DNA from 2 places in the Paenibacillus sp. Soil724D2 genome. Region 2 is predicted to be linked to the other one. Evidence: a T-box and tRNA genes for the amino acid it is inferred to sense, from the RefSeq annotation. Region 2 holds a T-box; the other holds one or more tRNA genes.

Region 1 (16,511 bases), on a different contig from region 2:
ATCTTCTTGATCTCGCAGCTCTTGCCATTGTGATGGCTGAATTCCAAGCTGACTCATGACGTGATTAATATCGATTTCTCTCACGATTGCAACACCCCATCCAGGTTTGTCTCTTTCTTTTTGTCTACACTTTACTTTATCGGTCATTCTGCCATCTGTAAATATGGACATATTGTCGAATCGCCTAAAAAATCAACAAACCTTTCATTAAGTTCACTTAATGAATTAAGTTAGAATTCGACAAAAAAGACAAAAGAGCTGCTTTCTGCGGCCCTTTTGCCTTTTCATAGACGTTTTAAACTATTGTACTTGCCCATTCGACGATGCTCTGGATGAAACAAATTCGCTTGCCCAATCTACCATACCATTCATTAAAGTCAAAATAAGATTGACCGCATCTTTCTCATTTAATGTACCATTGGACTGACTGCTAACATATTGGGACGTTTTTTGTTCTAACTTTTCTACGAGATCCTTGATTTTCAATAAATCATTGGCTAAGTCCGTTACTTGCTGACCGTTCGCGTCACCTTGACCGGCCCTTTTACTTTGATTCTGATTCTGATCTTGGTCTTGGTCTTGACCCTGCGCCTGTTGATTAGAGTTAGAGGTTTGCTGATCACTACTGCTATTATTAAATTGTTGCTGCCCCTGGCTTCCTTGTGAGCTTTGAGAGCTGTTAATCAACATCTTCTTTACTTGCTCTAGCTCGATGAGTACCATATCATTTTGTTTGGTTAGTTCATCCATTTGCAGCTTGAGATCCTGTGTTTTAATCATGTTGTCAGACAGCTCCTTCCATTATTTCACAACACCGCATGCAATTCGATTACCCGAATTACCGGATGGATCCGTCTTCAGATCATCTTCTTTCTCATGGATGACCAGACTAGCTCCCCCTTGCTTCAACAATGAATTAGGCTTGTCTAGAAGCAGCACTGCCGACTTTGTAATGGCATTGAACTTTCCATTTCCCTGTGCATCCACGACCAAATTGGGGAGATCCCCTGCATGGAAACCTTTAGGATTGTGAAACCCGTGTTCCTTCTTAAATGGATTGAAGTGAGCGCCTGCCGATTCAAAGTTGGGGGCTTCACAGACTGCTTTTTCGTGAAAGTGTAAGCCATGTTTTCCTGGTGTCAGCCCGCTAACTTGGAGATCAATTTGAACTCCATCCTGAACAGATGTTAAATGGGCAGTACCTATAGGTTGGCCGCTCGAACCAATAAGTGAAACTTGCAGCTCTGAAGGTGGTGCTGCGGCTTCTGTCGTTACTGTGCTCTTCACACTTTGACATGCGGTAAGTACAAGCAACCCCAAACTGGCAGTCATGATGATCTTAATTGTTTTCATACTGGCGATATCCTCCCGAATACTTGGCTTTTACATAATCTACCCTTAGGATGCACAACTGCATTACACTGTAACCGCATTAAAAGAACAATTTTTTCATAATAAGCGTTCTATAGCAAAAAGCCCGTAATCTCTCGATTACAGGCTTGATTCATTTCATTATCTCATTATAAGATCGTCATAAGCTTCGCAATGATTTGCAGATTCTCTAGCTTCCTCTTGTAGAAATGGAACTCAACCTTCGTATGCTCGACGGCGTCTTCCATTCGCAAAACTTGCTGCTGTAAATCTTTGGTGTATGGCCACATCTCCGCTTGTCGGTGAAGCTCATTTTTCCCTGTAACCATTCCGTCCCCAATAACTTCACATTCTTTGGCTAGAAGCTGATGCTTTGCCCAGGCCAGTTCCGATACCGCATCCACATAGATGGCTTCTGCTTGTTTAAGCAATTCCGGTACAAGTTGTAACTCCAAAATAACATCCGAGCGATTCATTCGGATTCCTCCTAAGAGTTTTCGTAAGAAAACTAACTTCGTAAGCATAAGCTCAATTTAGTAAATCGTGAACTTTTACTGCTTCGCCTCATGTATATTCATAGAAAAAATAAAACATGCTTAATCGTACTATCAGGCGAAAACAAAGCATTTTCTCGTAGGATACGACTTATATTGCTATACGAATTTCACATGGAATGACAAACCGATTAAGGTTACATTAAATCTATCAAATCCCCCACTCCCCTACTTGTTTAGCCTGCTAGAAGCCGCTATGATGATACTATACGTATCAAAGGAGGTGACAATATATGAGCCAAGAGGAAGAAGTTGTACAAAATGAAGAAGAAACCGCCCCAGAGTCCACCGAAGAAGTGGTGAACGAAGAGGTGTCTGAAGAAGTTGCAGAAGCTACCCAAGAAGCTGCTGCTGCGGAAGAAAGCACGGAATCCGAAGAGGAATAATCATCCTAATTATATATTCTCCCCCAACCTATTGGTTGGGGGTTTATTGATGTTCGGAAGACAGTAAAAAAACTTGTAAATTTATTTAAATTTCATGAATAAATAATCTGAACATTCAAATAATACTGGTGTACCAAAAAAAAGGAGATGATTATGAATGGCTAGAAACAACACTTTAGTCGTACAACAAGCAAAGGCAGCATTGGATCAACTGAAGTATGAAGTCGCTCAGGAAATTGGTGTCCCTCTCTCCCCTAATGGTTACAACGGTAATTTGGCAACACGTGATGCCGGTGCCATTGGTGGCAACATCACGAAGCGATTAGTGCAAATAGCTGAGCAACAACTTTCCAGCTTCAAACGCTAATCCTTTGATGTAGGAGCAAGCAAAAAAGACTGATTCACTCGATCCTCCTTAGAGTGAAAATCAGTCTTTTCTTTTTTTCCTTCGAAATGATCATGTATTCCTTCAAATTCCTCACCAGTTTCCACGGAAGTATTCTATTCTGGAAATAGTTCTAGTATGATTACGTTGTCCGTCATCTGATAAAGGAGTGTTTACCTTGACTGAACAATATGAAATATTCCGTGATCCCTATCGCATGCTCATTCTTTTGGCTACATTAGTTAGCGAACAAAAAGGCGAAAAAGCTCTGCAATTTGACAATGTACCTTATTTCGAGAATGATACGTTCCTCATCCAGAACGAAAAGTTTGTATACAAAAAGATTCCCACCGAAATCACTTGGTATCAATTCCTAGGAAGAGACATTGCCTGCAATAAAGACTATACCCGCGAAGAATATAACAAAATGTTCGTTGATTGCCTTGCTTCTCTATACAACATCACATAATACATACACGGAGGCTGTAACAGCAGCCTCTTTTCATTGCATATGAAACCAAAAAAAACGCTATCCATCGGAATCATCCGACTAGAATAGCGCTTCATTTTGAATCCTTATTTCTTTTTCACTTCTTCAACAAATACGTCACTTGCGTCACGGTTACTCCCAAGCTCAAGGATCGTATATTTCTTCTCGCCAATCATGATGACATCTTCGATTTCTGGAAGCGGATCCCCTAAATATACAGTGCCTAAATATACATTACTGCTCTTCAAACGCAAATTCCAACGATGCTGTTGTTTCGTCATTTCCTTGTTCCTCCCAAGATCTACTGTCATCAAGTTACCATAAATCAAGCCAAGATGAAAGCCCCACTATCAAACAAGCCCCTAAATATGGTACAGTAGTGTCAGATTGTCCGGAAGGGTTGACAGCTACTATGACAGCACAAGGAGTCTCAAAGGAAGAACTTTCCGCCCTGCTCCCCATAAAAGACGTAGGCCATGATTCATTGGCGAACATATCTTACATTCCCAGGTCCAAAAAGAAACGAGGAACGCTTCCGTTTTTCCAAAAGCTGTTCCGTAATTGGCGTAAATAAGAATGATAACCATCTGTTGACAATCACTTAAATCCTTGGTATATTACTAATTGTCTTCAAAAAACGACTTGTTAGCTCAGCTGGGAGAGCACTATCTTGACAGGGTAGGGGTCAGTGGTTCGAGCCCACTACAGGTCATACTAAGAAAGTCCTTACATTGTAAGGACTTTCTTTCGTTTTTCACCCCCAGCAAACAAAGGTTTATCATTTATTTACTGAGGTAATACTATCATATGCACTACCATTAGGATGCATGGGAGAGATATGATCGTATATGGATATAAAAACAAAGAATCTATTAATCAATGCACTAATCCTAGGATTAGGTTTTATGGGTGCCGTAGATGGCATCCTTTTTCACCAGTTTTTGCAGTGGCACCATGTCATTGACCACCATAATCATCGGATTGAGCTGTTCTCAGATGGTGTATTTAATTTGTTTGTAACGCTACTGCTAGTGCTTGCCTGCGTTAAAATATTTAAAGATGCTTCAAATGATCATCTGAGTTTCAACTGGCGAAACTTTATCGGTTCAATGATTATTGGTGCCGGCGCTTTTAATTTACTAGAAGGTTTAATAGATCATCAACTCTTAGGCTTACATCATGTTAAACCTGCTAGTCCGAATTGGTTGCTTTATGATATTGGTTACTTAATCTCAGGGGTGATTTTAATAATCATCGGACGCAGTTATTTGAAGTTAAAGATTGACACTAGAAAAAAGGTACGATGAAACCGTACCTTCACGACTGCTCCTCACTCACCACAACGGAATCTCGAATCTGTTCAAAAGAAACAGGCGTATAATCCCAATGCTCCACACTCACATTAAAATAATGACGCCCCTCGTATTTCTGGCTGTGAATGTGGCCGTGTACATTGACGTAGGGCATTTGTTTATTCATATACATCGGCTCGTGGGATAGGAAAAAGAAATTCTTATAAATGATCGGGTACTCGCTCACTTCGTCAAAACCGACTTCAAGCCACCAAGTTCTCGACCTTCCCCGATCGTGATTGCCTAGGATGAGGATTTTGTAACCATTTAGCTCCGAAACAACGGTTTTGGTTCGCTCTTTATTCAAGAAGGAAAAATCCCCTAGATGAAATACTTTGTCTTCTTGGCTGACGACAGCATTCCATTTGGCAATCATGGTCGCGGTCATTTCGTCTGCATCGGCGAAAGGCCGAGCTTCGAAATCAATAATGGATGAATGACCAAAGTGATGGTCCGATATAAAATAGGTATTAGCCATTGAATCCCACTCCTCTTCTACTACTTAAACTTCCACTTTTTCTCCACCATAAAGACCACAGCAAAGTACACACAGGCAAAGCCCAAAGAAAAGGGGCATAGCCAATATACGCCAGCACGGGTACGCCTACTATTGTTCCACAGACGATGGCAAGCATGTTCCACGGAATCATAGCAGCTAGAATGAGGCTTGAATCAGCCACAACACGGGCAAGTTGACTGCGAGGAAATCGCTCTTCCCAAAAAGGAAGTAAACTCCGCCCCGTCATCATAATAGGCAATGTTTGTGTGCACGAAACAAGTCCAAGCCCAAGGCCAAATAGGGATGTTCGTACAGTCGCTGAAAGGAGTGAAGCGGACATCGTCCCTAGCAGCTTTTGCATATAAGTCTCTAGGATACGATACTTTTCTAAAATGCCACTATAAGCACCCGCGAGGGCGATAAGTGCAATTAGCTCGGTCATGTTAGAAAGCCCTTTGGTTTGCAGCGAGTTAAATAAGCTGGAATGGTAACCAAACCACATATCATGCAGCCATTCATTCCAAGTCATTTGTTGCAAGCTCAAGCCAATTACGATCGCACAAGCAATCGACAAGAGGAAGCCATTTCTTGTTTTCAACCTTAAAAGGATTGAAATCAATAGAACAAATACTGGCAACAAGAGCCACAAGCTGTACCTAAAACCCGAAGCAAACTGCTGATTGTGTAACGTGATGTCACTCTGATGCCATTCTCCACGAAAATCGCAAACTAAGAAAAAACCCAGCGCTACACCTAGCGCACCTATTGTTGTGGGTAGTAAGGCTTTAAAAAGGACTTGCATGGATACGCCTGTTGAAGAAGCTACAAGTCTATTTGCACTGGAAAATGGTGAAGTCCGATCACCAACGAAAGCACCTGATACAAGTGCGCCAGCAACCATAGGAAGCGGGATATGCAGCAGCAGCCCCAGACCAATTAATGGGATACCCACAGAACTGAGTGTACCCGTAGATGTGCCCAACACCATAGAGATGCAAACGGAAAGTACAAATGAAAAAGTTAGAAAAAAACTAGGATCAACGATACTAAGGCCCAAATCGATCATAAATGGGATCGTACCGCTCAATGTCCATGTAGGGATAACCACACCAACTAGGGCAAGAATCCAAATGACCTCTTTGGTATGCTTGACACCTTCCCACATGCTTTTCAAGATGTTCCAAAATGTTGTTTCCGCTCGCCAAATAAGGAAAGCCAAGGTCAAAAGCCCCACTGAAAATCCAATCACCAAAGGAATATGTAAAAAATAAGCGACAGCAAGCCCTATAATCGTTATCGTGATAACTGCACTAAGTTGTCTAATCGTTAACATCGTCTAGGCTAACATCCCTTGTATCGTTCGTTTGGTTTCATGAATTGCTTCCTTCAGAGGCTTCGTCTCCCCTTGAAATGGATGAACAGAACCAAAGGTGTGGTTACCCTCAGGAATTCTAATCCATGCAATGGCGGCATTTTGCTCAACAAGCCTCTTAGAACCTCGGATTCCTCTCTCTCCATCTTCCGTCCCCTGAATAAGGGCGATTGGGAAATTAGCACCGCTAATCCTTCCCACGATATCGAAACGCTCACGATTATGCTCCATATCTTCTAAAATTTCGAGGTCTAGCGGCATGTTTTGCTTCGTGCGACCGTTCATCGTGTACGTTCGTCCTGTTGCCCGCATCTCCCCTTTATTTTCCTCCGTAAACAAATCGACATTCGCAATCCCGTTCCAGCTAATCACACCGGCTATGTGTTCAAGATGATCAAGTGCATAGATCAAGCACACAGCTGCTCCCCTGCTATGACCTAAAAGAATAACGGGTTTCTGAGTGGCTGAGCCTTCACGGTTACGAATATCATTCACAACAGCATCCAAATCTTCTAAATCTTTGGAATAAGTTTCTCGAGCAAATTTCTCAAGCTCCGTAAACTCAAGTAAGTCAGCTCCCACGCCGTTGTGCGAAAAATTGATCGAAATCACATCGACCTCTTCGGCTAACGCCTCAGCTGCATGCGGAAACATTCCCCAATCTTTGAAACCTTTGTACCCGTGACAAATAATTAAAGTCCCTCTGGCCGGTTGTGACAATGCTTCATAAAAGTCACCTCTTACAACACGATCAGTCTCTATCCATAGTTCAAACGGTTTACCCGTGCTTGGTTTCATTCGTATTTCCTTCCTCTCCAAATCGTGTTCTAAATCCTGCATACTTCTGTTATTTTATCACAAATCTAAATAGATCAGCATTAGCAGGACTACTGTTCATAAATTTAAGACATTTAGTAAAAACTTGATTATGTGCTTATAAAACTGAATGAGGAGGAAGCTAACCTATGCATCCACTCCGAGCAAACAGCTTGCTCCTAAAGCTGTTTTACTCACTGTTGCTTACAAACCTTCTTACAGCTGCAATAGGTATAAACACATGGGCTCACGGCTATATGCCACTGCTTGAAGAAACCGCGAGTTCCGGAGAGTTCCATCTGATCGTTAAAGTTTCACCTCATGCGGCTTATCAAACTGAAGCTATATTTGCAGATAAAAAATTGCAACGAGAGCTTGAAGATGGAGGAACTGGTACACCATTCATCGCACCGCTTCCCCCGGACACCACGCTTTCCTTTGACAAAAAAGGTGTGCCACAACGTTATGGTGTCACCCCGAATGGAGAAGTGGTAGATCTCGCGGCGAGACTCACGTTAAACATCTCAAGCACCGCTCAAGAAACACTGCGTTCGCAAGTTCAAGTTGTTAGAGCCAAGCATTATGGCGAAATACTTCCCTGGGAGGAGGCTAGTGAAGTCCTCCCCAAATACAGTAAATTCACCATCGTAGACGTGGAGAGCGGTCTCAGCTTTGAGGGGCAGCGCCGCGCAGGCTCGCATCATGCGGATGTACAACCGCTGACCAAATCCGACTCTGCGACACTCAAAACCATTTACGGCGGCGCCTGGAGCTGGGACCGCAAAGCAGTCCTCGTGAAGCTGAACGGCCGCACGCTGGCCGGGTCCATGCACGGCATGCCGCATGGTGGGGATGGTATACCGGGAAATGACTTTAACGGTCATTTCTGTATTCACTTCCTCGGGAGCGTGACGCACGGCTCCCGCTCCGTCGACCCGGCGCACCAGGTCATGGTGCACCGAGCGGCAGGCTTGCTGACGGAATACATCAGCAAGCTCTCGCCTTGGGCGCTGATCGACGTATGGATCAGCGCAGCGAACCAAGGTGACCTGCAGCTGCTGCAGGTCACCACAGGGCAAGAACAGGCGCTGCATGTGCGAAGCATGCGCCGCCTGTCCAAGTTCCCGGAGCGGGACGTGTCCCAGCTCCTGCAGCTTGACACCGCGGTTGACGTTTCGGCTACGCCGGTACGTCCTTCCGCGGTTGCGAACAGGCGCGTGCTCTTTCATCTCGAAAGAGCTTCGCTGGATGAGCGCTGGTATATCCGCAGCGCTGTCATGCAATAATAAAGCCCGGCATCTCAGGAGCTAGTCGAGAGATGCCGGGCTTATCATTTTTATTTTACAGTAATTTTACCCTTCATGAAATTCTTATGAGGCTCACAGAAGTACGTATACTCACCTGGCTTAGCAAACGTAACACTTTCCGATTCACCCGTCGCCAAAAGCGCTGTTTGGAAACTGCCATCATCCGCGACAGCGTTGTGTTTCACTTTATCCTTATTCGTAAAGATAACAGTCGAGCCTGCTTCAACGGTAATATCCCCTTCTTTGAAAGCAAAGCCCTCAATATTCACGTAATACGTTTTAGCTACCTCTTGCTCGGATCCAGAAGTCCCTCCGCTAACGAGATTAACCGTCCTCGTTGCTTCATCATACATGACCTTAATCCCGAACACTTCAGCCAAAAAACGGGAGTGAACGAAGGTTGAACTGTTAATCAACTGAGCAGGACCGACCATCGATACTTTGGCGCCATCCACATTGGCTTCTGAGGATCCGATCATGAGTTTAACCGTTTTTGCGTCCTTCTTTACGGTTACCGTTTGGGTAGCGGCATCATAACCTACCTCTGATCCAATGCCTTCTGCAAAGGCACGGTACGGCACAAACAAAGAGTTATCAATAAGGTAGGACTCATCGAGCTGCAAGGGCTTGCCATTCAAAGTGAGCTTCATATCGGATTTTACCTGCTGTTGTACCGCTGCTTTCATACTCATGTCAGCCGCCATGCTATCATGTCCAGGCTCATGTTCCTGAGCCGAAACTGATAAGATGCTTGTAGTGAGCAAACCGAAACCGAGTACAACCGCGAATAAACTTTTTTTCATATTAAAAATCCTCCTTTGAATTTGTACATCTACTCTATAGAGTAAACGTATCAATGGAGGATTCGGTTTACTTTCGAGCGATTATTGTTCCGGTTGACCCGAAACTCTGCGCAGCTCATTAGCCAGTCGATGAAATTCTTCCCTGGCAGCAGTGGACGACGTCGCCTCATATCCGGCCGAAAGGAAGGGTATAATTACATTGGCATCTTTAGGAGACAGCGGATACGACTCGGGAGGCTCGGGTACTGTTATCGTACTCCACCAACCTTCTTTTCCATACGATTCATCGTAATCCACGCCAATCCCATGCTCAACCACATCGTTCAAGTATTGATAAATGTTTATGAAATTAGACTTTTTACCTCCGCTCCAAGCATACGTTTGCCAAAAATGAGAGCAAGCTCCCACATTACGGACGGCTTCCATCACGGCATAAGAACCATATACACCGGTCGTATACTCGGGTGTCGCCTCACTTGCTGCCCGGAGATAGGCAATAATGGTTGGCATTTGGGCACTTGAGGCGTCAAAGTCGACAGCAAAGTAAATACAGCTGCCAGGTGGTTGGCCCAGATCATGAGCAACCTGCACAGCCGTTGCCCCATCAGCCAAACCAGCACTTCTTCCTCCGAGAGCGCGATTCGCCGTTGTTTCGAAAACGGATACGATTTGGAGTCCTGCCTCGCTGATCGTGTCTGCTTCACTTTTGGTTAACGCCTTGTAACCACTCGGAACGAGATATCTGGCTACAAACAAGTAGCCATCATTGACGAAAGCAGCGGCGGTTTGTGCCGTTAAAGGCGTTGAACAATCAAAACCTTTGGTCACTTTCTATCACCTATTTTCTACTAGTTTTCATACAGAATATGCATAGCGAGGCTTGAGCGCTACAAGGACAAGTTGAAAGCCTATCCATGTAAACACAAATAAGGCTCTTTCCCTTAAAGAAAGAACCCGTAATTACTTCATCTTGGATGTCATTAACCTTCTTTTGTTCCGAACCTTTTTGCATTCCTAGCACGCGCACGTTCGACCTCGACCTCACGATTACGAGGCTCAGCATTGGTTACAAGCGAGTCCAACAGATTCCGGGCAACTAAACTAACCTCTTTGACAGCTTGATTGAAGGCCACCTCATTCGCCTTTGAAGGCTCAGTAAAGCCCGAGATTTTCCTTACAAATTGCAGCGAGGCCGCCTGAATTTCATCATCAGTAGCCAAAGGATCGAAATTGAATAGTGTTTTAATATTTCGGCACATAGCTTTCTCCTTTTGATATCGTAATAAAATTAATTTTACAATAACATCCTAAATTAAGCACACTATCCATTCATCGCGGCAAATAACCGATGCAGCTGGCGCATTTTCTCGATTATTGAAATAAACGAATAAAGGCCGACGAATATCGTCAGCCTCTATCTTTTTTCAACTATTCATTCTTGGTATTACTGATAACCTCGGTCCGATGAACCGTATGAATTGCCATAATTCGTTTGTTGTTGAGGTTGCTGCATATTTAAAGACTGAAAGCTGCTTTGAGCCGTTTGTTCAAGCTGTCTGCACAGCTGGGAAACTTGTTGTAATTGTTGAATAGCCATTTGGTGGCCTTGCAGCGCGGATTGAATGATTTGGACGGCTTTTTGTTCCCGTTGTGCTAGCTCTTCAAGTCTCAATGCGTTTTGCTGCTCTTGTTGAAGCATATGTTGGTACATCTGTGAAGATTGTTGCGTTTGGTTTATGAGTTGTGCAATGATACCTTGCGTTTGTTGAAATTGGCTATTGATATTTTGGTCTTGATACATTGTAAATCCTCCTCATATTTGGATCTTAAGCTTCTACTAACTCAGGTCTTTTGATTTGTAGAGGCGGGGGGACAAGCCACCCCTTTTCTTTGCTTAGTCGAAGAGCCTTTAATCCGATAGCAGCCTTGGTGACATGGTACTTTGCAAAAAGAGCACCTACGTCTTCACGAATAGACTTGCCCATTACCTGACTGCAAGTGATCAGACCCGCCGCCAAATCTGCCGATACCATAGCTGCGATCTCGGGATCAGTGAATCTTGCCCCGATAGGTATCTCCTCTAATTTCGCTTTCGGGCGGTCAGGATGTACCGGATGAGGAACGATACCATTATTATTAAGAATTTCGTCGCACTCTTTGACTTCTAACTCGGCTTGGTTGATGACATCGCCGATGATTTCTTTTAAGTCTTTATCTCCAGCATGATAGCTTAAGGCTCTATAACCCGATATACATCCCTTCGCTGCCATGGAGAGCTGCCAAACATCATAAACCTCCCCGTAATGCAAGGGCTCGTCTTTGGGTTTCCCGCTTAAAATTCCCATTCAAACCTCTCCTTCCTTATCTCGCTTTTAGCAACCTTGTATAAGATTTCTAACCGGGGTGACTTTTATTCCCACAAAAACAAAAAAACCTGATTTCTCAGGCTTTCGTCGATTTGCGTTATTGCCTTGATTGACTAGGATTGGTTAAACCATTCATTCTTTTGAACAATTCCTTATTGCATTGATATAACTCTCTAAAGAAAGCGTACTGCTCTTCGTAGACGGATCTGTTCTTCAAAATAGGCGTAATCGGTCTCTCAGCTTGCTTCACCACGATCTCACACGCTTCCTCTATAGATCTGTATACTCCTACCCCTACTCCTGCCATCATAGCCGCGCCAATACAGGCCTGCTCTTCCATAGTGGATGGAAATAACTCACAGCTTAGCACATCTGCAAGTATCTGCAGCCATACGGCACTTTTAGCTCCACCACCGGCCATCACGATTCGGTCAACTCTCACACCCAATGCCACCAATACCTCCAACCCATCGCGCAGCCCAAAAGCTACTCCCTCCATGACTGCCCGAACCAAATGGGCTTCATTGTGCTTTAGCGTTAAACCGAACATAGCTCCTTTGGCGAAAGGGTCCATATGTGGGGTTCGCTCCCCAGTCAAGTAAGGTAAGAAAATAAGCCCTTCTGATCCTGCGGGAACCTGAGCGGCACTTTCATCGAGTGATCTGCTATCCTTATTGTGGAGGATATTTTCTGTTAGCCATCTATGAGATAAGCCAGCATTCAGCATCGCCGCCATCATATACCATTTGCCTGGGACTGCGTGGGTGAAGGTGTGAGTTCGCAGCAAGGGATCATAGATAGGTGTTTCTACAGGGACAAACCATTGTCCACCTGTGCCCAACGTACATGAAGCCTGTCGCGTGTGTAAAATCCCATTGCCAATAGCCTGCATGGGTTGGTCTGCGCCACCAAAGACAACAACAGTACCTGCTGGAATGGCACAATCAATTGCTGCCTCAGTTGTCAGCGTTCCTGCAACCTCCCAAGGCTCATGAACTGTTGGCAGCAGTTCCGGATCGATGCCGAGCTGTCCCAACAGTTCACTAGACCAACACTTATTGACTACATCATAAGCTAATGTGCCTGATGCATCTGTTGACTCGGTTCCTACTTCGCCTGTTAGCCTATACCTGATATAATCCTTTGGCAGCATGACTTTCCAAATCTTCTCATATGTATCCGATTCATTCTGCTTTAACCACAACAGCGATAAAAGCAGAAACCCGGTCGCAGCCCGGTTCTGTACTAGCTTGCCAATCTGCTCGAGAGAATACTTCGCCTCAAGCTGTTCCTTTTGTTTGATTGAACGCTGATCGCACCAAATAATCGCCGGCCGAAGCACCTGTCCGTCCATACCTATCGCAACAAGTCCATGCATTTGTCCAGATAAGCCAATAGCGTAACGGTCGCTGCTACGTATTCCTGCTTGCCTGACAGATTCAGATAAGGTTTGTTGTACTGCCTCCCACCATAGCTGAGGCTCTTGCTCCGCATAGCCGACCAAGGGCGAATGAATGTCATAACTTTGTTGAGATAAGCCTATCATCCGTCCCGCGGGGTCCATGGCAGCCGTCTTCACGCTGGAAGTCCCTAAATCTATTCCGAGAAGTGTTGTCATTATATATCCCCATCCATTTCTGCAAAAGTTCAGCCTGTTTTTACTGTCCAGTATGCTCATATCCCATCAGTGCCAGCATCGTGCATGAACAATTCTTCGACACTCAAGGTCGTTGTCCCTTTAGGAATATTTGATAAGCGTGCGACATTTCGGTCTAAAACGTAAAAAAAGCCTCTCCATATCATCGAAAAGTGATGAGATCGAGAGGCTTTTTTGATGTTATAAAATAATAAAAACCCTTATATACCAAGGGTTTCCGTGCTATGGGCCCAGAGGGACTCGAACCCCCGACCAATCGGTTATGAGCCGACCGCTCTAACCAACTGAGCTATAGGCCCACCATAAATTATTGGTTGCGGGGGCAGGATTTGAACCTGCGGCCTTCGGGTTATGAGCCCGACGAGCTACCGGGCTGCTCCACCCCGCGTCATTAGCTGCCGCTCAACAGCGACAAAAATAAATATACACTAAATGCGCGGTCTAAGTCAAGCGTTAATTTCTAGGGTATTTCGTGTAAATTACGTGTTATAACGAACGCCAAATCGCCCTTTTTTGGACTTAAATACTTCTACTTCTTGTGGACATTCATAGCCGTAAATCCACCAATCCTCTTCCATTCTTTTCGCCAAGCAGCCCGCTTGAAACTTGGAATCGTATAATTTAGCCCAATATATCCAGTTCATTGCATTCACTCCGTTATGTTCATATCGTTAATCCTATCTTATCCAAAATAAGGCCAGCTTATGAGCACTCCACCCTAAGCAATGAGTTACCGCTCAATATAAAGCAAAAAAACTACTTGAAAGTGATCTAGAGATCAGCTCCAAGTAGCTTTTTCGTTGAATTATCTATTGTTTGAAAGTAGTCAACAACCGTTTAACAGATTCACCATATTCGTTCGTGAAAGTCTCAAATACTTTGACCTGAATCGGAAAGTCCAGCTGGTTGGATCTTGCATTTAGGTTAATTGTGTTTGTTCCATTGTACAAACGTCCTTCGCCTGACAAGGCTTCAACTGATTTTCCAACCGGATTTCCAACATTATCGAATAATTCGAATGAGAGCTTACTATTAAACTTATCTACCGTTACTTCCTTATCTGGTTTAATGTCCAGATCCAGCTTCAGCTTATAATCATACGTCATATTACCTTGGAAAATAGCTGAAATTGTCCAATCTTTAATAGTAATACCATACGGATACACGTTCAAAGTTTTGCTCGTTGGATCATTCTTCTGAACAGGTACTTTCGCCGTCGCAAGCAGTGATTTATAAGTCGTTTCTCCACTCACTTGTTGGCTGTAAAGGTTCATTTTGAGGCCTTCACCTTTTTCAGATGCTGGAAGTGCATACGAATAACTAACGACATACGAGGCATTAGGAACAACACTTAGTGCAGTAGCTTCCTGTCTTCTGCCTCCGTATGCATAACCATCTTTACTAACAAGCTCCGTTTGGATCGCCGGAATTGGGATCGGACGGTCACTGTTGTTCGTCAGTTTAAACTTCGCCACTGCCGTATTAAAGCCATCGTCTTCATTACTTGTTACATGTAATTCAACCAGCGAAACATCGACATTGGAAGGAACGAATTTATTCGTAGAATCCAGTTTAACTGGTGTACCTAAGGTATATTCAGGGGCTGGAATGACTCCCTGCGTCACAGCTCCTGTAGGGAGAAGAATATTAACACGTCCTACCCGATAGGTGTCTTCGTGGAACTTTCCATCACCCGTTGCAGTGGCAAAACTCTCTGGTGTCACTACATTCAAGCTAGTAAATTCCGTATCTAGATCTGTTGGAATAACAATATGGATATATTTCTTCTCACCTGGATCTAGTACGACGGAAGCTTCGGCGCGACTGCCGGAATAAACGTTATTTTCTGTTTTCCCATCAATCCCAAAGTTAGGTACGGTTTGACGTTCTTTGGTCGGATTCACGACTTGAATTTGAACAACTGTGGAAACGCCTTTGGCTGTGATTTCCTTATGAATGTCCACAGGTATGAATCCTAGAGTCGAGCGCAAAGAAGGTAAGGTAAACGCTTCTCCCCATTTCAGGATCGCGGTTGGTTTCGTTATGGTGCTGTCACTGCCATTCCATACGATACCAGAGTCAACGGCCACAGTAAGCAGTGTTGTTTCTTCTTTTGGATATACCTCAAGATTCACATCTACAAAGCTGAGATCGGTAAGAGCAACATCGTCAGTCCTTTCAACCGTCGTTAGGTAGCTGAGTTCCTGCTGGCTCTTGGGTTGAATAGATTTAGGGTTTTTGGCACTTGGCTGCAGCGTATATTCGATGCCATCAGCCATCCGAACCCGCAGTTCAAAGTCAGGTACACGAGAGATTTTACCACTCGTATTTTTAATTCGAATTACGGCACCCAATTTCGTTGAATCCGACTCGTGCTCATTGAGCATGCTTTTAATTTCGACCTCAATCTTATCCTTTAGCGCATAGCTTATATTTGTATTTGCTGCAGCTGCTGCTGCCAAGTTCAGATCATCCGCAGCCCATGCAGGAAAAGATGCTGTAGTTAAAAGTGCTGCTGTTAGAACAATGGTAGCTAGTGATCTCTTCATCGTCTTATTCACTTATTTCTCCTCCAATTATAGGGATCTTTGAGCAGGAGCTCAAAGTCTCTCCTTTTTAGGCTTCTGTTAGTTACCGATTTTTACTTTATCTTGATCTTTTAGTTGATGTTGACCGGAGATAACAAGAATTTCGCCTTCTTTGACGCCGGAAATAACTTCCTGATTGGTCTCATTCAAACGGCCAAGTTCAACTTTACGCTTCTGTACCGTTTCACCATTCACAACAAAGACAAAATTATTACCGCCTTCGCGGACGATGCTAAGACTTGGAACGACAGGTACGTTTTGTTCATCATCTTTGGTGAGTTCTACTTGTGCCTTGGAGCCTGGTTTCAGCTTGCCATCCGGATTTGGAACCTCCAATTCCAGATCATAAGCTTTGGATTGTCCGTTAATCACATCCGATAAGTAAATCACTTTGGCTCCGGCTTTCGTCGTTACCCCTGGTATGTAGAAAGTCAATTCGCTTTTGCCTCTAACAAGGTTAGCCGATGCTTCGGTAAGCTGAGATTTGATTTTGACCGGATTCGTCTGTTGAACTTCCCCTACGCGGCCACCTGGCGCTAACGTTTGACCGACAGTAATATTGAGA
Region 2 (16,511 bases):
AACATCCACAAGATCATAAATAATACGGTTTTCCAGACCCATGACCACATCCAGATTCCGCAGTCCAATGTCGGTATCTACCATGCAAACTTTTTTCCCTAAAAGCGCTAGTGCCGTTCCAAGATTCGCAGATGTCGTTGTTTTACCAACGCCACCTTTTCCTGAAGTGACGACGATTGCCTCTCCCATATTTTCTCACCCCACACGCTATTTTCACATATACAACAATTATCTTACATTGATTCCGGCCAAATACGATGAAGCTGGTGCAGCTTGTCGATTTCCATTTTACCTTCTTTTACATAAGCAAATTCCATGAAAGCCTCGTCGATACCCCATTCATCCGGTGGACGGCTAATGATTCCGGCAATCCTAAGTTGCGTGGGACGCATATGAGAAGCAGCGATAATCGCTTTCTCATCGCCATCCACCCCCGCATGCGCCATGCCGCGAAGAGACCCCATTATATAAATGTTCCCTGTAGAGGTAATCGTTCCGCCAGGATTAACATCGCCTAAATATAATAAATCACCCTCGTTGTGTAGGGTTTGTCCTGATCGAATCATTCCTTTGAGCGTTGTCATAGAAACCGCAGACTCCTCCGCAGGTTCCTCTTTAGGCGACTCACTTTCGATCGATTGGATAAGCAGGTTGCCTTTTTGCCTGATGACGGACCGAATTTCTTCCTTCTGTTCTTCGGTCGCTTCTCGGCTGCCTAATTTAACGTGCACATGAATAATCGGTCCAGTCAATATTTGTTGATGCGTTTTCTCAAGCTTATGCTGCAGCTCTTGCAGCAAGATTTGCCATTCGCATGCGTCGTTAAGCAAAAAAACAAGGCCATCCTTGACCCCTTTTATCATCACATGGTGCTTTGTTACAGACATAATTGCGCTACGACCTCCCAACCTATACATTTCGGTTCATGTCCTTAATTCTCCTGCCTAGAGCCTGGAAAATTAATCTTCGTTTCCGGACGGCACAATCCGCTTTCCTTCAAGCAGCTTGCGGATGGGAACGTAGCAAATCAAGGCGATTAGCAGATTAAATAGAACACTCGGAAGCATGTAATGGGTGAGAGCAAACTTCAAATCAATATCGATGAGCTTGAACAACCGATTGATACCAAAATTAATAAACTCAAACAACAGCAAACCAACGCCTGTTATGAGTAAGTTATAAAAAATCAAATTAGGCTGCCTTCGCTGCGCAAGTCCGGCCAAATAGCCAGTTAGCCCCATGCCGAAGGAATATACGCCTAGCATCGATCCATAATAGTTAAAGTCGTGTAATAGTCCGAACAAAAGTCCATAAATTAATGCGGTATGACGATGATGAAAAAGTCCGATAAACAAAATGAATACAAGTGTTAAATGGGGCGTCACATTAACGCTAGATTGCCAGGATGAAGGGATTAGCCAAACAAGCAAGGTTCCTTGCAGGATAAACAAACCGAGTAGAATGAGCCACAACAAATGTCTAATCACTTAATGGCTCACCTCATTTCACTTCCGGAACTTCGACAACAAACACTTCGCGAATATGGTTGAACGAAGCTTTGGGCTTCACCATAACCTTGTAGGTAATGCCGAATTCCCCTGGACCGATGGAAGAGATTGTCCCTACCTCAATGCCCTTAGGAAATACTTGCCCTAAACCTGATGTAATGATGGTATCCCCGATTTTCATATCGTCCGCATGTTCGACCTTGTTCATCACAAGCTCACCAGTGTTAGCGTAAGACTCAATCATCCCGAAGGGTTGACTCTCATTTCCCTTAACTGTAACCGCAATTGCCTTAGAATTATTATCGGTATCATTGATTTCATTGAGTAGCTGAACATTAGAGTGGAAACCAAACACCTTGCTCACCCTGCCGACCAACCCATCTACGGTCATGACGGCCATATTCTCTTTAATGCCATCTTTATCGCCTAGATTAATCGTGACCGTTTTGTTGTACGGGTCTGGATCAATCGTTACGACCTCAGCAATGCGATACGTATACACGTTAGCCTGACGCTGTCTTTCTGTGAAGCCAAGAGCTTCCATTAACCGCTTGTTTTGTGATTCTAGCTCATTCAAACGCTGTGTATCTCGTGCATACTGCGTAAGAGTCAGTTTCAACGTCTTATTTTCCTCGTAGATAACTCTTAGCTGACGGATGTCTTCAAAGAAACCCGCTACCTGCGCAGCGGGCTTGTAGAAGAGTCCTTGCGTCCATGATACCGAGTCTTTAACAAATTTTTCCGGCCACGTCATGGGTGCCCGGTTCCCGAGTGTCAGTCCCATCAATATAAAGAAGCAGACTAGACCGAACATCAGAAAAATCAACCTCTTGTTGCCCATAAATTTAAACAAATTAGCACCTTCTAACGAATATTAACGCTTATATCTCGAACTGGATCCTGATCTGTTCTTGAACAAATGGATATTTTCCAAAGCGCGCCCCGTTCCAATCGCCACACAATCTAGCGGATTCTCAGCGACGAGTACTGGCATTCCGGTTTCTCTGGCAAGCAGACGGTCAAGATTACGAAGTAAGCCGCCGCCGCCGGTCAGTACAATTCCCCGATCCATGATATCCGCTGATAATTCAGGCGGACACTTCTCGAGAGTAACCTTCACAGCTTCAACGATCGCATTCACCGTGTCCGTCAACGATTCCGTAATTTCATCGGAAGAAACGCTTAACGTTTTCGGTAATCCGGAAACTAGGTCACGTCCTCTTATTTCGAGGGACTCAGGCTTGTCCATAGGAAGTGCCGACCCGATTTCCAGCTTAAGCGTCTCGGATGTACGTTCACCGATCATCAAATTATACGTACGTTTAATGTATTGAGTGATGGCTTCGTCCATTTCATCGCCTGCAATTCGGATGGAACGGCTCGTTACAATCCCTCCAAGTGAGATGACTGCAACCTCCGTTGTTCCCCCTCCAATGTCAACAACCATGCTACCAGTTGGTTCCCAGACGGGAAGATCAGCACCGATCGCTGCTGCGAAAGGTTCTTCAATCGTGTAAGCTTCGCGTGCTCCAGCCTGCTTCGTCGCATCTTCAACAGCACGCTTCTCAACAGCTGTGATGCCTGAAGGCACACAAACCATCACATTCGGGTGACGCGGGAACAACCAACGCTGCTTCTGTGCTTGTCTTAAGAAGTAGCGAATCATCGTCGCGGTCGTCTCAAAATCAGCAATAACCCCATCCTTCATTGGACGAATTGCGCGAATGTTGCCTGGTGTACGGCCGATCATTTTTTTAGCGGCATCTCCGACAGCCTCGATTGTTTTTGTATCAGTACGTAGAGCAACCACGGACGGCTCCCTAACGACAATTCCTCTGCCTTTTACATATACCAATGTATTCGCTGTACCTAAATCAATTCCTAAATCTTTCGTAAAACCACCGAACATGGTAGTTGCTCCTTTCCTATTGCGTTATCTATTATATTACATAAAGCCTTGTTCCTTCAAACTTATGAATCTCTGATCACCAATGATAACATGATCAAGCACTTCAATACCAATTATTGTTCCTGCCTCCATAAGACGATGCGTGAGCTGAATATCCTCCGGACTTGGAGTTGGATCACCGCTAGGATGATTATGTACACAGATGATTGAAGCACTGCTGCGCTTAATTGCCGCGCGAAAAACTTCACGAGGATGAACAATGGACGCGTTCAGGCTGCCCATCGATAATGTTTCCTGCGCAAGCAAGTGGTTCTTGGTATTGAGAAACAGGCAAACGAAATGTTCTTTCTGCAAATAGCGAAGATCTTCACTCACTAAATCTGCAATATCCTTGGGGGAACGAATCGTAACTCGCTCCGCAAATGTACTCTTGGCTAATCTGCGTCCGAGCTCAATTCCGGCTTGAATTTGCAGCGCCTTCGCATTGCCGATTCCCTTGATTTGGGTTAGCTGGTCTTTACTCATGTCAACAAGGCTGCGCAGCCCGCCGCTTTCACTTAATATACGACCTGCTAGACGCAGCGCTGATTCCGACACTGTCCCTGTTCGAAGTAAAATGGCCAGGAGTTCTGCATGACTTAATGCACCTGCTCCGTATTGGAGCATGCGCTCTCTGGGTCTTTCCTCCTGTGGTACTTCTCGTAACATCAAACTTGTGACTTCCATGAATTCCCCTCTTTCATTATGTAGGTTGTGTTACTTAAACGCATCCCATTCATACGGATAAGTGCTCATAAAAACAAAATAAAGCCCGCGGATTTATAAGATCCGAGGGCTTCTAGGACAATTGCTCTTTATTCGATTGTGGGCATTCGAACGCTCTGATTTGTTCCAGCATACTGCCGATGGTATGTCCATCAAAGTATATTTCCATTTGCTTTTCTGCGTCAATGAAAACTTTCCCCATCAATAGATCCATTTTGGATGAAATGACGCAGGTCTTATTCTCATCACCAGAGCACCAGCTCGGTTTCAAGGAACCTTGACAAGTTAATCGGTAAATTTCGCCGAGTGTTACCTCGTTCGGGTTGCAGCTAAGTATGAATCCGCCACCGATTCCTTCTTTGGTCGAAACGTAACCTGCTTTTCGTAGAAAGCCCATAACTTTACGTATACGAGCAGAATGGGTAGATACATTCACAGCAATTTCTTCGCTGGTTGCCATATGATCCGGTAAATGAGCCAGAAATACGAGACTGTGGACGGCTATTGTAAATTCGCTGTTCATGGCAAATACCTCCCTGAAGAATGCGAAGTCATGTCGCTTACTGTCATTGTAACCGTTACAGATTACACAGTCAATGTATGCGTCCTATATTGGACATATATTCCAGCCTAGATCGGATGATTATAGAACTTGAATCTCAAAGCTTAGCAGTAAGTCACTGAGCAGAGAAAGCGGCAATCCAACAACGGTAAAGTGATCACCTTCAATAGATTCCACGATCGTTGCCCCGATCCCTTGAATCGCATAAGAACCAGCTTTATCCTTAGGTTCTCCTGTGGCAATATAACGTAGAATTTGTGCGTCCGACATAGACTTCATCTTCACATGAGTCACACGATGAGAGACTACCTGCTTACCTGTAGCCGCGTCCACACAAGCAACTCCGCTGTAAACCTGATGCGTACTGCCTTGCAGTGCTTTAAGCATCCGGAAAGAATCCTGCTCATTCACCGGTTTACCTAGAACCTCATCTTGATAGACAACAACGGTGTCAGAACCGATGATGATTCCTTCTTTTTCACTGGCTTCAAGCATTTCCAAAACAGTTCCAGCTTTACGCAAAGAGAGCACTTCTACGAGCTCAGCAGGCGATATTTTTTCTTCGACGGTCTCATCTGCGTCACTCACTCGAATGATATAGGGTAAACCAAGTGATTGAATAAGTTCCTGCCTCCGCGGCGAAGACGAAGCAAGAATAAGTCTTTGTTTAGGGGAATGACTCAAAAGAAACAACTCCTAGCTGATTGTAATATTTAATATGGCCTTCCAAATACAATCCAGTTACACCTTACGATACAGGAGGTAAGCCCCCACTAGTCCAAGAATACTGCACAGGTTTAGTTTCACCAAAAGATGGAACTCATATTTCACGACTTGTAAATCGGCTTTGGGCTCCCATGATATTTGCGCCGATTTGGTCAAAAATGCGAGAGCAGGCACTGCAGCCAGCAGCTGGCCTATGATAATCCCGGTAATTAAACCGACGATTAAAAATACGATCAATGTGAAGGTACCTTTTTTCATTCCTGTCATCCTCTCTTTATGTACAAGCCCTATTATACGGGTAGACTCTTCTTTTTTCCAAGTAAAAATAGGATAGGGTGGTGATTCTTACCAGCTTACAATGTAAGCCTATCCTAGTAAGATAGTTAGCGGAGGTATTTCAACTTATGACTCTACTTAAAAGACTTATCCTTTTATCCTTATTACTTACATTTGCATTTCCTTATCAAGCATTCGCGTACAAAGTTGTCCTCGATGCCGGACATGGCGGAAGTGACCCTGGAGCAACTGGTGTAAACGGTCTTCGTGAAAAAGATGTCAATTGGGACATTACCCAGAAGGTACGGGACGAGCTAATCGCAAAAGGTTACGAAGTTGTCTTAACAAGAACAGATGACTCCTATTGGTCACTCGCACAGCGCGTCGAATTTACCAATACTTTGCAAGCGGATTTATTCGTATCTATTCACGCCAATGCGCATCCGGACGGCAAAACGAAAGGAACCATGGTTCTTTACTACGACAATGATTATCCACAAGAGGATTATCCAGCAAGTGAAGCAATGAAACAATTAACTCCGTACAGCAAAGACCTCGCACAGCGTGTTTTGGATTCACTCGTCGCTGCTGCCGGAACCAAAAACCTAGGTCTTGTTCCAAGTGCTGTTTATGTAGCCAGAATGGGAACCATTCCGAGTATTCTCGTAGAAACCGCCTTTCTCAGCCAAACAAGCGACGCAGCTTTGCTAGCAAGTGACTCCGTTCGGTCTAAAATGGCTGCAGGTATTGCGGATGGTATCGCTGCTTACACGCCGCCCTTGTTCACAGATTCACTTGGTCATTGGGCCAGAGAAGCGATTTTGCGGATGAAAAATAAAGGGATCATTGAAGGCATTGCTAATCGTTATGAACCGGAACGTGCTTTAACAAGAGCAGAATTTCTCACATTAATGGATCGGGTGTTTACGTTCAGCAAGTTGAAAGCTGTCTGCGAGCCGGGCAAAACCGTGACATCTATCGTTTATGGCTGCCAAGCTGCCGCTGAGCAAAGTTACAAAGACTTGCCGTCTTCTCATTGGGCAAGCCCTGTATTTGCCAAAGCCAAAAACTTAAACCTCCTGCAGGGCTACTCCGATGGAACGATCCGACCCGATCAATCGATTACGAGAGGTGAAGTCGCTTTTCTCTTCGATCGTCTTTTACAAATGTCGTCTTCCACAACGAATAACCCTTCTGTTGCAGCAGCATCTGCATCTTTCAACGATGTACCTGAGACACTATGGAGTGCTAAAGCCATTTATGCGCTAAAAAATATGGGCATCATTGATGGTATCACGGATACTGCGTTTAAACCTAGTCAAACCATTACCCGTGCAGAGATTGCTGCCATGCTCAATCGCTACTACCAAGGATAAACGACTCCGTCGTCCTTCAGGGACGAGCGCGTTTGTCAAGACTGATGACGCGAAGTGTAATAAAACTTATACTTTCTTATCTATCAAATAAAAAGCAGTGTGTCCAAACTCCTGAGAGTTTTGGGCGCACTGCTTTTTCGTTAGGATACGCTGATTTTTTTAAGCAGCTCTCTCTGAGCAATAATGTACTGCATCATGGACGATTGAGCCTGCCAAAGCATAGCCGTAGAAGGACTCTTCTTGTACTCTTCCATCGATTGAACCGCACTGTTGATCGATGTGGTCATTTTTTGCAAGAATGCCTTCGTGTCATCGCCTACCCCCTCGCCTAGCGAGGCCGACAATGTGGTAAGCAGCTGATGGGAAGTGCGAATCGATTGCAGCGACGTTTCAGCAAGCGGGGTTGGCTTCGTTTCAGCCAAGTGAACCAGCGCTAAACCATTGATCGTATTCACTAGTTTATCACCTTCACTAATGAAAGTTGGAACCGACTCCGGTTTCTGACCGCTCCAACGAATCCCTGTGGCCGCAGGGATATCCACATTTTTCATATAAACCTCAATGGTTTTATCCGTTGTTTGCAGTTGTTCTCTTAATGCGAGAGCATCATCTCGGTTTTTGGCAAATCCGACGAAGACGGTTAGCTTATCTGTCGTGTCAAGCGCCGTGGCTAATCCTTTCTTCTTAAGTGTATCTTGGATTGCTTGAGCTCCCTGTAAGGTACTAAATACACCATTTTGAAGGAAAGTATACGATTTCGCAGGAATTTGAACCGCTGTGACAGCAGAGGCAGAGGCCGGAATAGCAGGCGCTTGATCTGTCGTCGTTTTAGTTGCTCCTGTTGGCGCTTTCGATGGTGCTGCTGCTTGTACATTGGGTGAAGGAACTGTTATCGTATTCTTAATCGCTGCCGTATCTTTGGTATCACGATCGCTTGAAAACATGGAGAGAACAAAGAAACCAAACGCAATCCCCGTCACCACCGCTCCTGCCACTGATGTTGCAATTCGAATCCAAGGTGTACCCGTTGATTTCGCGTATCTGGCACCTGTCCCCGGTTCCTTATATGGTTCCTTAGACGTCCAGGAAGACCACTCATCCCGATGTCTGTCAGAAGTAGGCTCAGCTCTCTCTGTTGACGGATTTCTAACAGCTGGATTCTCTCGGGCTGCCTGTGACTCACGAATGATGCGTTCCACTCGCTCACCTTCCGTTTCAATCTGACTATTCCAGCTTCCAAAGTCCGTCGTGAACGTATTTAAAGCATGAGGTTCAAATAAATGTTCGACCTGCTCCCTCTCCGCTTGATGATAAGGAGTCACCTCATCCGACGTGGGACGGTCAATCGTAGAATCTATAACCTTAAATTCTTCCTGATAGAGTGGTATCACTTTCTCCTCTTTATCTGGTACTCGCGATGCTCTACGGTTGGATTCCGAGCTTTCTTGCGGATCGAAACGGTAGGTTATTCTTGCTTTATTCTTGTTCATCTCTCAATCACTCCTCGTAAAATTTATTTGGAAACGGGCATAGCGCCGCGTCGTCTTGTCCAAATCTTCTGTTACTAGATTATGATTAAGAGAACCCCATTATGTTTCTTTCAGCAAAAAAAGACCGCCTCCAGCCATTTGGCTTGCAGCGATCTTTTTTCTAACTAGTCAGTTCGTACTTTTTACGCAGCGATTTCGCTAAACCATCAGCTGCTTTCCAGATGTCGCCAGCCCCCATGGTTAACACCAGGTCACCAGGCTGCACATGCTGAATCAAATAAGTGAGTACCTCATCCCGAGTAGCAATATGTTGAACATTCGGGTTGCTGTTACTGCGGATCAATTCAACCAGTTTAACTGAATCTATTCCCTCAATTCGCTGCTCTCCGGCAGGTGAGTAAATATCGGTAATAATAACCTCATCAGCTTCATCGAATGAACGGCTGAACTGTTCAAATAAATAATAGGTTCGCGTATAACGTTGCGGTTGAAATACAGCTATGATGCGTTTCCCTGTTGCTTTGGCTGCGGAAATCGTTGCTTGAATCTCCGTAGGATGATGCGCGTAGTCATCAATAACCAACATGTTTGCAACTTCTCCCAGCACTTGGAACCTACGCTTTGCGCCTCGAAATTCCTGAATAGCTTCTGCAATTTGCTCGAAAGAAAGCCCTGCTTCCAGACAGGTGATAAGCGTCGCTAATGCATTATATACGTTATGTTTACCTGGTACGGACAAGCTAACCTGACCGAGTGCAGCCCCTTTGAACTGTACAGTAAACGTAACCTTACGGTCGCCTAGCGTAATATCGCTTGCGACATAATCAGCCTCAGTATCTATGCCATACGTAATAACTTCGCTTTGAATTTGCGGAATCATTTCACGTAAGAACGCATCATCATGACAAACAATCGCTCTCCCGCCAGGTCTAACTTGACTGAGGAATTGCTTATAAGCTTTCTTCAAATTCTCGAAATCACCATTGTAATTCTCCAAGTGATCCGCTTCGATATTGTTCACAAGTGCGAGAGTTGGGTGATATTGAAGGAAGGTTCCATCACTCTCGTCCGCTTCTGCCACGACGAATTCGCCCTTGCCAGCTTTGGCATTACTGCCAACATTCATGATCTCGCCACCAATGATATAGGTCGGATCTATTCCGCAAATCTCCATGACTAAAGCAATCATTGACGATGTTGTTGTTTTCCCGTGGGCCCCAGCTACCGCAATGCCTTTGCGTTCATTCATGAGCCGAGCAAGCATTTGTGAGCGATGAATAATCGGAATATTCAATTCTTCCGCAGCTTGCATTTCTACATTGTCTTTGGCTAAAGCGGTTGAATACACAACCAAATCGGCCCCTGACACATTCCTAGCTTCATGTCCGATGAAAACTTGCGCACCCTTCGCTTTCAGCTTTTCTGTAAGCTCTTGCTGTGCCAGATCGGAACCAGATATCCGGTATCCCATTTCCAGCATGACTTTGGCAATGGCACTCATGCCGTATCCGCCGATGCCAATAAAATGTACGTGTTCTGCTTGACTCACGCCGTTCTCACCATCCTTTTTCAGAATCGGTTTGATAGGTAATCCAAGAACGAACATCAGATATTAAATACAGCGTGCCGGATACGACCGCCAGATCATCCTGCTCAGTTCTACTTGTTAGTGTTTCTAAAGCTCGCTTCCAATCTCGCTCAACAATGATATCTACCTCACGATTCATCTCGCGCAGCAGCTCTCTTGCAATCTCAGCGAGCATAGAAGCGTCGCCTTTTTTATGAAAATCGGGTTCCGTAATTATAAGAGTATCCACCAATGGTAGTATATGCCTCAGGTAGCCTGGATGATTCTTCGTAGAAAGCATTCCTACCATCATATGAAGCTTACGGTAAGTATATACACTTTGGAGCGCGGCAGCCAGCGTTGCGGCCCCTTCTGGATTGTGAGCGCCATCGAGTAATATACGAGGCTCGCTCGAAACCATCTCAAGTCTGCCCGGCCAACGTGTCTCCTTGAGTCCTTTGAACAGATCTTCATCATCAACGATACAGGCATAATATTGACGAAGAACTTCAAGCGTCATTACGGCTACTGCTGCGTTCTTCAATTGGTGCTCACCGTTTAATGTAATCGGCACACCATGAATATGTCGAAACGGCCCGCTAAAATCAAAAGTTTGGCTATCTAGCTCGCTTCTCACATTCGTGAAATTGAATTGTCCGCCAAGTGAATAGAGTGTCGCTTTTTTCTCCTTGGCAATTTGATCGATCACACTCCAAATCTCATGCGGCTCAACAGCGGTAATGACGGGCACACCTGCTTTAATAATACCCGCTTTCTCAGCTGCAACTAATTCGAGTGTATCACCCAAGATTTCCATATGGTCATGGCCTACATTCGTAATAATGGTTACGACGGGATTCACAATATTCGTGCTATCCAGCCTTCCCCCGAGACCTGTTTCCCATACTACGTAATCGGGATATGCCACTTTGCCAAAATGCATAATCGCAAGCGCAGTCGAAATTTCGAACATAGACGGAGGTCCGACCTCAGTTTCTGCAATTTCGTCAACGATTGGCTTCATTTCATTCACCAGTCTGAGCAGCACGTCGTCCGGAATGTCGGCTCCGTTCACTTGGATACGATTCGTATACTTCTCCAAATAAGGAGACGTGAATGTACCCACGTCATAACCGCAAGCCTGCAAAACAGAAGATAGATAGGCACAGGTAGAGCCTTTGCCATTCGTCCCAGCCACATGAATGAACTTCAGCCTACGTTCGGGGTGACCTAGTTTCTCCATTAACATCTGCATTCGTTGAAGTCCCGGTTTCATACCGAGCTTCTCCATCCGACTGACAATCCAAGCAATGGCTTCTTGCGCTGTCTGGAATTCAGCCGAAGGGGTGTCTTTGATTTTATCCATCGATTTCATCCTCATTTACTATATGAATCAGCTTGTTTTCGTAACTAGGCAATCGTTTGTTTTACTACAATTATCCTTTTAACTCCGCTAAACGCGCAATCACTTTGTCTCGCTTGTCAGCATAATCAGCAAGCTTTGCTTTTTCTTCCTCAATGACCTTAGCTGGCGCCTTGGCCACAAAGCCCTCATTGCCTAGTTTTTTCTCGATACGCTCTACTTCACCGTGCAAAGATTGTAATTCTTTATCCAAGCGCGTGAGCTCTTGCGCAATGTCGATAAGACCAGCCAGCGGCAAGTAAAGCTCAGCTCCTGTAATGATAGCTGTCATAGCTTTCTCTGGTGCTGCCATTTCTGCGTCGATTTGGAGCAGGGAAGTGTTACAGAAACGCTTCAGGTATTCTTCATTGCTGCGGAGAATACTCAGCGTTTCGCTGCTAGCCGGCTTTACAAGCAGTTCAACTTTCTTACTCATCGGCACATTCACTTCGGACCGTATATTACGAACGGAACGAATAACGTCCATCAAAAGTTCCATCTCACGAACAGCATCAGGCGATTCGAAAGCCTCATTCTCTACTGGCCAAGATGCTAATGTAATCGTCTCACCCACATGCGGCAGATGCTGCCAGATCTCTTCCGAAATGAACGGCATGAATGGATGAATCAAACGTTGGGTATGGTCAAGTACATACGCAAGTACGGACTGCGTTTTACTCTTCGCAGCTGCATCTGTCCCGTATAAGCTTAACTTACTAAACTCAATGTACCAATCACAGAGATCGTCCCAGATGAAATTGTACAGCAAGCGTCCAGTTTCACCGAATTCATAGCTATCTATTAGACGAGTCACGTCACGAACGGTTTCATTCAGACGGTGAAGAATCCAGCGGTCTGCAGTACCTAGTTGACCTGTTAGATCAATATCTGCTGCGTTTACACCTTCTAGATTCATTAAAGCAAAGCGAGAAGCATTCCAGATCTTATTAGCAAAATTCCGCGCCTGCTCCACACGTTCCCAACGGAAACGTAGATCTTGCCCCGGTGTGCTGCTGGTCGAAATCATATAGCGCATAGCGTCAGCGCCATACTTCTCGATGACTTCAAGCGGATCGACACCATTACCAAGTGATTTTGACATTTTGCGGCCTTCAGAATCCCGTACAAGACCATGCATCAATACATCTTTAAACGGAATTTGATCCGTAAATTCAAGAGCGGTGAAAATCATTCGAGCTACCCAGAAATAAATGATGTCATAGCCCGTAACCAATACATTCGTCGGATAGAAACGTTTCATATCCTCAGTCTCATTCGGCCAGCCTAGTGTAGAGAACGGCCACAATGCGGAACTAAACCATGTATCTAGCACATCGTTGTCTTGGTTCAAGTTCGTGCTTTGGCAATGCGAGCAAGCCGTAGCGTCCTCACGCGTTACCGTGATTTGACCACAGTCCGCGCAATACCACGCTGGAATACGATGTCCCCACCACAACTGACGGGAAATACACCAATCACGTACGTTTTCGATCCAGTTCAAGTAAATTTTCTCGAAACGATCCGGTACGAAGTTAACACCTTTGCCTGTTTTTTGTGCATCAATCGCTTGATCAGCAAGCGGCTGCATTTTCACAAACCATTGCGTTGATAAATAAGGCTCGATCACGGCGCCGCTGCGCTCGCTATGACCTACTTGATGCATGTGTTCCTCAATTTTGATAAGAACACCCTGCTCTTTCAAATCAGCAACAATTTGCTTGCGGCATTCGAAACGATCCATCCCCTGGTAGGGACCCGCATTTGCGTTCATCGTGCCGGTTTCGTCCATTACCAGAACTTGCGGCAGGTCGTGACGCTTCCCGACTTCGAAATCGTTCGGATCGTGGGCCGGTGTAATTTTGACGGCGCCGCTTCCGAACTCTTTTTCAACATACTCATCCGCAATGATCGGTATCTCACGATTCACGATAGGAAGAAGCAGCGTTTTGCCGATGAGATGCTGATAGCGCTCATCCTTCGGATGAACAGCAACCGCTGTATCGCCAAGCATCGTCTCAGGTCGTGTGGTGGCAACAACGATTGAACCTGTTCCGTCCGTCGTTTTGTATTCTAAATGATAAAGGGCGCCTTGCACCTCTTTATATTCTACTTCAATGTCAGATAGCGCTGTACGAGCCGCTGGATCCCAGTTAATAATATAATTCCCGCGATAAATGAGGCCTTTCTCATAAAGACTTACGAATACTTCACGAACGGCTTGTGAAAGACCCTCATCCAAGGTGAATCGCTCACGCGAATAGTCCAGCGAGAAGCCCATTTTGGCCCATTGCTCATGAATTGTGTTCGCATATAGTTCCTTCCACTCCCACACCTTCTCCAAGAACTTCTCGCGTCCAAGATCATAACGTGATTGCCCTTGCTCGCGGAGCTTTTGCTCTACCTTGGTTTGAGTGGCAATACCTGCATGGTCAGATCCAGGCAGCCAAAGTGCGTCATAACCCTGCATTCGTTTGGTACGAATTAAAATATCCTGCAGTGTAAAATCAAGCGCATGCCCGATATGCAGCATACCTGTTACGTTCGGAGGCGGAATCACAATGGTGTAGGTTTCTGCATCAGGACGGGTGCCTGCTTTGAAAAATTCATTTTTAATCCAGTAATCATACCACTTGCGCTCAGCTTCTTTAGGATCATACGTAGTGGGCATTTGCAATTGTTCTTTGGTCTCATTAGCTTCTGTCATAAGATTACCTCCATTACTATTATCTCTGTTAAACAGGCTTATAAGGCCTGTAAGTCATCTCACATCGGCGTCCATTCAAACAAAAAAAGCCCTCCGCCCGCAAAGGACGAAAGGCTTGCTTCCGTGGTACCACCTTCATTCCGCGCAGCTTCAAAAGAAGCGCGTGGCTCTCAAACAGATAACGGCTGCGGCCGGCGAATGCTAATGCTGCTCACCGCATAAACGGGCGCATACAATCACATTCACAACTCCAGGGCGACTTCGTTCGGTTGCTTCCTATGGAACCTTTCAGCGCTACAGTTCCACTCTCTGAAGGGCTTACCGCCTACTACTCCCTATCAACGTTTCCAATATTACTCAAAATGGTTTACATCATATGATATCGAACATTTGAAATAGAGTCAATATATCATTCCAGTATTACCGTTTATGCATAAATTATGCTTGCTTCCGAAAGATGTTACGAAAATGAAAAAGAGCCCCCAGCCGCTATAAGCAGCCAAAGGCTCTTGCCTATGTACCTGTTATTTATCTAGGCAGATAAATAACCTGCCCAACTGAAATTTCTTGATCGCTCATACGGTTCAGAAGTTGAAGCTCACGCGGGTTGAGTTGATATCGTTTGGCAATGGATTCCAATGTATCTTCTTTTTGAACAATGCACAATTTTAGTTTCCTAAACTCCTGCGATCCTGTGTTGCTTTGTAGAAAGAGCCGCTTCCACTCCACGGCATCTATTCGCGTCTCTTCCGCAAGCGCAGCTTGCGCTTCTGCTTCTGCATTCCTCTTATCGGTAAGATACGAGCCTGCCTTAGAAAGAAGCGATTTAATACCGTACGGGTTGATGTCCACAGCCTCATCCGCCTTTTTGCCAAAGGCGACTTTAAGTTCTTTCTTATCTTCCGTAACCACCGTGTTTTCTTGATGGGGTGCCACCTTTAATTCGGTTTGTTCAATCTCCACGACAACTACGCCATCGTCAGAACCAACCTCATCTTGAAAAGGAGCCACATTTGGAGGAACCTCAGCATAAGGCGCTACATTTACAGGTTCTCGTATGGTTGGAATTGCCGGTGGTTCCTGCAAAGGCTGTGGCTGATAGGGCATAGGCGGCTCGAAACTTGGGATGTTAACCTCATGAACGAAAGTAACTTCCTCTTCTTCCCGCCAGTTCTCTAGCGGAGCCGAAACAATTTCGACGCCTTGTAGGGAAAGCACACCTGTAACGTTCAGACTTCGCGCTGATAAAAGATCAATATCAAAATTTTCAATTTCGACCTGAATATCTTCCACACGATGAATGCGATTTAAAGGTAATGTGATCTCGACTGGAATCAAATGCTCTAGTGATCTGGGTGAATCCCTTTCTTCACTGAAATAATTGCCTGTGAGCAGCAAATTTCCTTTCAGGATTGCCTGATCATCCAAAGTAATTACCTGAATATGAGGAAGCAATTCTACATCATTTAATTCTTGTATCCCCGCCAAATCTTCTTGCAAATGAACGCGTTCATAGATATCGAACCTTAAACCTGGTTGTTGTTCAGACACCGAATTAATCCTCCCTTCCATCAAATCCAGATGCTGGACAGCATTCGGATTGTTTGGCCATTTACTTGTTTGTCTCTAAAAGTATATGGGTGGGAAGGGCTAGGCATGACTACATTTTTACAGGGCTGAAACTTCTTCTAGCAAAAGCTTGAAATCTTGGGGCAGAGGAGCATGCACAATGACGTGCTTTTGAGTAACAGGATGATCGAAAGAAAGCCTCTCCCCATGCAGGGCTTGTCGATGAAATAAACGTGATGAACCCCCATATAGGGAATCCCCTACGAGCGGGTGGCCTAAATGACTGAGATGGACCCGAATTTGATGGGTTCTCCCTGTTTCTAGCGTAAGTTCCACGAAAGCTGCTTTCTTCATTTGCTCTAAGACCCGATAATGCGTTACCGCTTGATCACCACTTGGTGAAACTCTTCGCTTGCCTGAAATATAGCGATCTTTACCGATAGGTTCATCTATTGATCCTTGCTTTGTTCGGAATACGCCCTCGGCTAGCGCTACATAGCGTCTATCAATCCGTTTATCACGCATTGCTTCATCAAGAAGCGCATGCGCCCACTCATTTTTGGCATAAAGTACAGCTCCGGTCGTATCTTGATCTAAACGATGTATATGCCGAACTCCACAAGCCTGGCCAGTCGACTCAAAATAGAAGGCTACCGC

The links. The T-box of region 2 lies ahead of ASG85_RS29815 (valine--tRNA ligase). A T-box ahead of a tRNA ligase gene usually reads a tRNA of that ligase, here a tRNA-Val.
Region 1: it has a tRNA-Val gene. The T-box ahead of ASG85_RS29815 (valine--tRNA ligase) is inferred to sense a tRNA for this amino acid. The anticodon was not compared.

Annotation. Positions count from the first base shown of each region.
Region 1 is NZ_LMRY01000001.1:381,428-397,938, forward strand. Features, by position in the region: gene ASG85_RS01870 (hypothetical protein) at 1-171, opposite strand, end outside; gene ASG85_RS01875 (hypothetical protein) at 301-780, opposite strand; gene ASG85_RS01880 (superoxide dismutase family protein) at 802-1,353, opposite strand; gene ASG85_RS01885 (hypothetical protein) at 1,521-1,847, opposite strand; gene ASG85_RS37540 (hypothetical protein) at 2,159-2,311, shown strand; gene ASG85_RS01890 (alpha/beta-type small acid-soluble spore protein) at 2,469-2,678, shown strand; gene ASG85_RS01895 (hypothetical protein) at 2,866-3,165, shown strand; gene ASG85_RS01900 (hypothetical protein) at 3,273-3,467, opposite strand; tRNA gene ASG85_RS01905 (tRNA-Val) at 3,826-3,898, shown strand; gene ASG85_RS01910 (DUF2243 domain-containing protein) at 4,035-4,493, shown strand; gene ASG85_RS01915 (metallophosphoesterase) at 4,504-5,016, opposite strand; gene ASG85_RS01920 (Na+/H+ antiporter NhaC family protein) at 5,009-6,370, opposite strand; gene ASG85_RS01925 (alpha/beta hydrolase family protein) at 6,374-7,207, opposite strand; gene ASG85_RS01930 (hypothetical protein) at 7,375-8,511, shown strand; gene ASG85_RS01935 (stalk domain-containing protein) at 8,562-9,335, opposite strand; gene ASG85_RS01940 (DUF1906 domain-containing protein) at 9,417-10,163, opposite strand; gene ASG85_RS01945 (DUF2277 domain-containing protein) at 10,316-10,594, opposite strand; gene ASG85_RS01950 (hypothetical protein) at 10,780-11,136, opposite strand; gene ASG85_RS01955 (DUF3231 family protein) at 11,162-11,680, opposite strand; gene xylB (xylulokinase) at 11,799-13,319, opposite strand; tRNA gene ASG85_RS01965 (tRNA-Ile) at 13,584-13,657, opposite strand; tRNA gene ASG85_RS01970 (tRNA-Met) at 13,670-13,746, opposite strand; gene ASG85_RS38700 (hypothetical protein) at 13,838-14,002, opposite strand; gene ASG85_RS01975 (hypothetical protein) at 14,168-15,919, opposite strand; gene ASG85_RS01980 (efflux RND transporter periplasmic adaptor subunit) at 15,986-16,511, opposite strand, start outside.
Region 2 is NZ_LMRY01000045.1:686,150-702,660, forward strand. Features, by position in the region: gene minD (septum site-determining protein MinD) at 1-189, opposite strand, end outside; gene minC (septum site-determining protein MinC) at 234-887, opposite strand; gene mreD (rod shape-determining protein MreD) at 960-1,487, opposite strand; gene mreC (rod shape-determining protein MreC) at 1,501-2,361, opposite strand; gene ASG85_RS29770 (rod shape-determining protein) at 2,383-3,417, opposite strand; gene radC (RadC family protein) at 3,454-4,143, opposite strand; gene ASG85_RS29780 (RrF2 family transcriptional regulator) at 4,256-4,705, opposite strand; gene ASG85_RS29785 (Maf family protein) at 4,826-5,428, opposite strand; gene ASG85_RS29790 (DUF4321 domain-containing protein) at 5,486-5,728, opposite strand; gene ASG85_RS29795 (N-acetylmuramoyl-L-alanine amidase) at 5,875-7,122, shown strand; gene ASG85_RS29800 (SPOR domain-containing protein) at 7,263-8,612, opposite strand; gene murC (UDP-N-acetylmuramate--L-alanine ligase) at 8,773-10,161, opposite strand; gene ASG85_RS29810 (bifunctional folylpolyglutamate synthase/dihydrofolate synthase) at 10,169-11,554, opposite strand; gene ASG85_RS29815 (valine--tRNA ligase) at 11,616-14,285, opposite strand; T-box leader at 14,385-14,636, opposite strand; gene ASG85_RS29820 (LysM peptidoglycan-binding domain-containing protein) at 14,814-15,836, opposite strand; gene ASG85_RS29825 (RluA family pseudouridine synthase) at 15,954-16,511, opposite strand, start outside.